2 regions of the Colwellia sp. BRX8-5 genome follow, and region 1 is predicted to be linked to the other one. Evidence: riboswitches for the same ligand, from Rfam matches in the RefSeq annotation. Region 1 holds a riboswitch; the other holds the start of a gene.
What was found. Region 1 has a riboswitch for cyclic di-GMP ahead of H4J62_RS16080 (GGDEF domain-containing protein). Riboswitches for the same ligand answer to the same signal wherever they lie in the genome.
Positions count from the first base shown of each region.

Region 1 (3,429 bases):
AATTTAGCCTGCTTTTTTGATAGCTTTATGTGTTTAGCAGTTAATTCAGCTAATTGAAGGTAATGTTGATATACAGCTTTATTGTTTAATAGACTTGAGGTCTCTGCTAATAGAATTAACGAGGTTAAATAAGGCTTATTTAAGCTCTTTTCATTAAATGTAGCACTGGCTGATAATAGCCAATTATGTGAGTCACTAAATTCTCCCTGCTTTAATAACACCTCTGCCAATCCTAATTCAGCATAGGCAGCACTAATTGGAGCATTTTTATTTTTGCCGTGTTTTTGTGCTTCCCAAAAAGCATTGTAAGCATCATCAAATAAATTTAACTGAAAATAAGCACGGCCTAAGTGTAAATAAGTTTGGTCAATATTAGCCAGTTTGTCTAAATCAAATTTTAACGTTAATAGCTTATTTTGCATGGTTAGCGATGTTTGATAATCGCCTAAATAATAATATGCCGTTGCTAAAATTTCTAAAAGACAAAGGTGATCCTCATACTGAGGATTTACCGAAATCAGCACCTTAACTTGATTAAGATCATTCATCGATAAATCGTTTTTATTTTGCAACGCATAGGTAACAGCTCGATAACTCAAAGCAATTAAACGATATTTTAGCACTTGTGGAGAATCTGCCATTAAAATGACATTGGTTGCTATATTTTGAGTTTGCTCATACTTCTCCTGTAAAAAATAGCCATCTGCAACTTTCAGTAATAAATTAAACTTTATGGCTGGTTCGAGTCCTTGCAGAGAAATTCCATCTTGCGCAAAATGAAATGCTTCGCTATTTTCACCTTTATTATTGGCAACATCAGCAAGAAGGATGAAGGTTTTCCCACGAATTTGGACGGTATAATTTTCTTGAGACCCCAAAATTTTTTTTGAAAGTGTAATGATCTCTTCGTAGGGAAGGTTTTCAGCGTCTTGTAAAAAATAGCGTTCAACATCTTTAATGTTTTGCTCAACGTTTAAAGCATCATTGGCAAAACAAAATAAAGGGGCTATAAAAAAACAAAGGATCAACAACAGTTTACAGGGCATTATTAACTAAAATCCTTTATCTAATGATCAGTAGAGTGATCAGCCATAACCTATAAATTTATCTATTACTTATAGGCTTTCGTTACGGTTCAACAAATTATTCATAATAAAGGTTTACAAGCATAGTTCAACGCTTATAATGAATTTAGAGTTTCTAAAACTCGAAAAGGGCAAATCTAGTGAAAGCTAGAGACGCAAAGTTACCGGTCTAAGGGGAAACCTAGGATAGCGGAACTGCCAAGTATAGATATAGTGGGGGCTTGTCTTTATTTTGAACAGTTTGCTTTCGGTATACTTTGCGGTCCTTCCCTTCTTTTTAATTATTTTCTGTCATATATTACCTTCATTTAAAATACTATATAACTAAATATATGTTTTTTATAGACAAAAAATATATGTGGTACTTTACTTGTTTATACTAGAAAATGGTCTATTGATATTGTTAATTGGGTGTAAAAATTGAGATGGAACAATGAAGTATCATGATTCCATAAAACAAGCTGAACTAAAAATGAACATGGCCGTAAAACAATTACAGCGATGGTTTTTACCTGTCAGCCCAATTAATTATTCAGTTAGCTACGAATATATTAATAAAAAAAACATTCTTCTTAATACTGCCATTGAAAATAAACTTGCCACGGGTAAAAAGCTTGATGATTTTTTCATTGAAGAAAACTATCGTCAATTCATTTTAGGCCAAAGTAAATTCAGAGATGAACTCATTGACGACCTTGATGACGTTGTCACCCATGTTGAAAAAAACAGCCAAAAATCATCGCAGAGTATTAATAAACTTATTACCACGCTAGACAGCAATATTTCTGATCTACAATCTGCCGATAAAGAAAAAATAGTCGTTGCGGTAAATAGTATTCGCCAGGCATCTAAAGCCTTTAAACTACACCAACAAAAATTTGCTGAACATATTTCTTTTACCCGTAAAAAGACCCAGGCGTTAAAAGTTGAATTAAAAGAAGTACGTGAAGAAATTTACATGGATCCACTTACCGGTCTTTATAATCGTAAAGCTATGTCTAAGCATTTAGATTTATGGCTAACAGAAGATCCAAGTCGGCAAGTTGCCGCAATTGTCGTCTGTGTTGATCAAATTTCAGAAGTTAATCTGCAATTCGGTCATTTAATAAGTGATGTTCTCTTATCAAAAATAGCCAGTAAAGTGAGTAGTTATGTTGATGGCAGCGGTCTACCAATACGTTCAGGTGGCGATGAATTTTTAATTCTGTTACCTGATATTGACAAAGAAAGTGCTCGAGAAATTGCCAGTAAAATAACACATGGCGTTGAAAAGCTTCGCTTTGTTAGTAGTAAGTCTGGTATTAGATTACCTCAAATGACATTGTCTACTGGTGTAGACACCTTTAATATTGCTGAAAATGCCAGCAGTATCTTAAAAAAATCACGTCTGTTACTACCCGATTTATACAAAAAAAATAATACATTAAGTTCTTAATCGCTCAACAAGATTCTTTTTGCTTGATGACATTTTTCTCTCGCTGATATTTTCATTTCAATAAATAATATCAGTGATAGTATGCCCAACTTTACTCAATATAATCGGTAATAATCTTAATATACTCGGTGGTAAATCAAAGAAGATTACATTGCGAGTGCTTAGCTAAAAATAGTCGACGACAGCCTCCTTGTTTTCTCATATACTGAATGCAGTGTAAAATTCCTAACGACTAAGAGAGAAATAATTTATGAAAAAAATTACTTTAGCTGTTGCTGCTACTTTAATGATGGCGTCTCCTGTTTTTGCTGGTGATGCTGCTGCTGGTAAAGCAAAAACTGGTATGTGTGCTGCTTGTCATGGTGCTGCTGGTATCTCTGCGGTACCTATGTACCCAAACCTTGCTGGTCAAAAAGAAGCTTATCTTGCTAAACAGTTGAAAGACTTTAAAGCGGGTAAACGTAAAGATCCTGTTATGGGACCTATGGCTATGGGTTTAAGTGATGAAGATATCGCAAATATTTCGGCTTATTACGCTAGTTTAAAATAAACTCAGTAGTTATTGTTGAACCTGGTTCATCAAAAATAATATTAAAAAACGCTCAATTGAGCGTTTTTTTTTAAGCATTATGCTGTTGAATAACTTGCAAAAAGTCATGTCCATAACGGGCAAGTTTTGTATCACCAATACCATTAATATTTAGCATTTGTTGTGATGTTTTTGGCTTTATACGCGCAAGCTCTGACAACGTTGCATCATTGAAAACAATGAATGGCGCAATATCCTCTGCATCTGCAATCGTTTTACGCAAACTTCTTAATTTAACAAATAAGACACGGTCATAACGTTTATCGGTTTTATCTTGTTGCCAATAACTCGCTTTTTGCAACCTTGGTGAAGCTAACATT
Region 1 is NZ_JACGVR010000030.1:40,743-44,171, reverse strand. It holds gene H4J62_RS16085 (hypothetical protein) at 1-1,046, opposite strand, end outside; cyclic di-GMP riboswitch class I at 1,206-1,288, shown strand; gene H4J62_RS16080 (GGDEF domain-containing protein) at 1,519-2,520, shown strand; gene H4J62_RS16075 (cytochrome c) at 2,771-3,070, shown strand; gene recQ (DNA helicase RecQ) at 3,141-3,429, opposite strand, start outside.

Region 2 (3,429 bases), on a different contig from region 1:
TTAAAGCCTGGAAAGCCGACCGTTACGGTAATTTGGTTTTTAGAAAAACAGCACGTAACTTTAATCCTATGGCAGCAACGGCAGGCAAAATTACCGTCGTTGAAGTTGAAGAGATAGTTGAACCTGGCGAGCTAGACCCAGACCAAATCCATACACCAGGTATCTATGTTAATCGATTGATTTTAGGTACATTTGAAAAACGCATTGAACAACGAACTGTTCGTACTGCTCAGTCATAAATAATTCCGGAGACTAAACAATGGCTTTAACAAGAGAACAGCTAGCACAACGTGTAGCACAAGAATTACAAGACGGTTATTACGTTAACTTAGGTATAGGTATTCCAACGTTAGTTGCTAACTATATTCCTGCGGGAATAGAAGTGATGCTTCAATCTGAAAATGGTTTACTTGGCATGGGACAGTTTCCCACCGAAGACGAAATTGATGCAGATTTAATTAATGCCGGTAAACAAACGGTCACGATGGCAAAAGGTGCCTCTATCTTTGATAGTGCCGAGTCATTCGCAATGATACGTGGCGGACATGTCGACTTAACAGTACTAGGTGCCTTTGAGGTCGATGTAAACGGTAACATTGCTTCATATATGATCCCAGGCAAGCTGATTAAAGGTATGGGCGGTGCTATGGATTTAGTTGCGGGTGCTGACAATATTATTGTTACTATGACTCACGCTTCTAAACATGGTGTTTCAAAACTTTTATCTAACTGCACTTTACCGTTAACAGGTAAGGGTTGTATTAAAAGAGTACTCACTGATTTAGCCTTTATCGAAATTAAAGATGGCAAGTTTCATTTATTAGAGCGAGCACCAGGGGTCAGTATTGAGGAAATAATAAAACTCACTGAAGGTGAATTAATTGTTCCTGAGCATGTCCCTGAAATGAAATTTTAATAACCTAGCGGCATATTAATCATACGATTAAATAAAAAAAGAGCTTTAGCTCTTTTTTTTTACTCTATATTTTAACATTACATTAAAGTTCACTTAATGGTTTTGATAGTCACCATTCGATTAAGCACATGTTCTATTTGAAAAAAAATTGATAAAAGTGTTTTTTTTATTAAATTTCTTTACGCATGTCACTAGCGTATTACACATTTTTCTTGCATTTATTGGCTCAATTCGCAATACTAAAAGGGACAAAGAAAAGGCAAAACACGTGAAATCGTGTTACGCAAAACCACCGGTCTAAGGGATTTATGTTTTATATATAAATTCTATGACAGCGGAGTCACCTCGTTATACAAGGTACATCCCGTGGTTTTTTCCTTTACTAACTAAATTAATTACAAGGTTACTAAAATGAAAAAATTATTACTAGCTTCTACCATCACTATTTTAACATTAACGTCTGTTGTATCGGCGCCGAAAGCACAAGCTGCTGACATCGCTCAAAGCGTTTGCCAGTATGTAGCTGCAGACGACAAGAAACGCATGCGTTCGTTCTTAAAAACGAATAGATTAAAAATTCGCACTATCTTTCATGGTATTGAGTGTAATGGACAGAATCTGTTGGCGTTTGCATCGTCTAATGGTTCAGTTAAAACAGGTTCTTTGATGATTTCAAAGTTACCAAAGAAAGTTGTTTCTGAAAACTTAGCTATTTTGCAAACCGGATCGCAACCATTGATAGACGCAGCTAACGAACGCGTTAGCAGCTAAACTTATTTTTTAGTAGATGTTATTTGTTCAATCAAGTGTACTGTTTTACTAGATAATAATTCTATGTCATTTTAAAAAGCCTGCTTCTGCAGGCTTTTTTTTGCCTTAGTCATTTCAATCTATTTTTTGACTCGTTAAGCTAGCACCAGGTTAAAAAACTGATTACACTTAAGTTATACGAAGAAGACTGCGATATACATGTTGAATAAAAGAAGTTATAAAGACAGTAAGAATGCTTTAGTACTTACTGGCGGTGGCGCTCGAGCGGCTTATCAAGTAGGTGTGCTTTCTGCCATATCAAAATTTGTCCCTAGAAATCATGGCATCCCCTTTCCCATTATATGTGGCACCTCTGCTGGTGCTATAAATACCACAGCGCTAGCCTGTTATTCTTCATGCTTTCATTTGGGGGTAAAAAAATTAGAATGGGTTTGGAAGAATATTAATACCAGTCGAATATACCATAGTGATGGTATTCGGGTTTTCTCACATTTGGCGAAAGGTATGCTGGCAAGTTTCCAAGCAGATTATGCCAATAAAAGTGCGCGTAGTTTACTAAACAACGCGCCACTTCGTGACTTACTGAATATGGTGGTCGACTTTAAACGTATCGACACCAATATTTTACGTGGCTATTTATCTGCAGTTTCTATTACTGCATCAAGTTACAGTAATGGCGATTCAATTAGTTTTTATCAATCTGATGAGTCTATTTCTCCTTGGTTTCGCGCTAAACGTCGTGGTGAGCCTTGCCAAATTAATAGTGAGCACTTAATGGCTTCTGCCGCTATTCCCCTTGTGTTTCCTTCAATCAAAATTCGCCAAGAGCATTATGGTGATGGGTCTATACATCAACTTTCACCGTTAAGCCCTGCGATACACTTAGGTGGAGAAAATTTGTTTATTGTTGGTGTTGATCAACCTAAAGCACCACTTCATAGTAAAGTGAATAATCCTCATCCTCCGACAACCTCTACTGTTGCCGGTCATTTACTTGATACTATTTTCTCAGATACATTACACAGCGATATTGAACGTCTAGAACGAATTAATGAAACAATAAAACTTATACCACCAGAACTTAGAAAAGAAAAAGATGGTTTAAAACCGATATCATCATTTCTCCTTAATCCCAGTCATGACTTTAATGCCATGGCCGTAGAGTATTTTTCAGACCTACCACTATCGATACGTTTATTATTACGCAGCGTAGGTATCTCTAATGACTCTGAATCAAGTATTGTTAGTTATTTATTATTTGAAAAAAATTATTGTCGGCAGTTAATTAAACTGGGATTTGAAGATGCTATGGAGCAAGAGACTGCGATTAGAAAATTTTTATCTCTTGAATAGCGATCCATTGCTAAAGTAATAAAGTAAACGCCTTGTTGAACAAGGCGTTTATTGGCTTAGTACACTGCGGACAACCAAGAAAAAATTCCCCCTCTCTTGGATGAAATGTCCTGCTCGTTATACTCATCTAGACCTAACAACACTGCGGACAACCAAGAAATAAGTTACCCCTCTCTTGGATAAAATGTCCTGCTCGTTATACTAATCTAGACCTAACAACACTGCGGACATCCAAGAAAAAGTTACCCTCTCTTGGATGAAATGTCCTGCTCGTTATACTCATCTAGACCTAACAACACTGCGGCAATCAAGAAAAAACTCCCCCCTCTCTTGGATGAAATGTCCTGCTCGTTATACTCATCTAGACCTAACAACACTGCGGACAGTCA
Region 2 is NZ_JACGVR010000037.1:19,818-23,246, forward strand. It holds gene H4J62_RS17405 (CoA transferase subunit A) at 1-239, shown strand, start outside; gene H4J62_RS17410 (3-oxoacid CoA-transferase subunit B) at 260-916, shown strand; cyclic di-GMP riboswitch class I at 1,165-1,264, shown strand; gene H4J62_RS17415 (DUF3718 domain-containing protein) at 1,328-1,687, shown strand; gene H4J62_RS17420 (patatin-like phospholipase family protein) at 1,886-3,040, shown strand.
Region 2: another riboswitch for cyclic di-GMP. It lies ahead of H4J62_RS17415 (DUF3718 domain-containing protein); the one in region 1 lies ahead of H4J62_RS16080 (GGDEF domain-containing protein).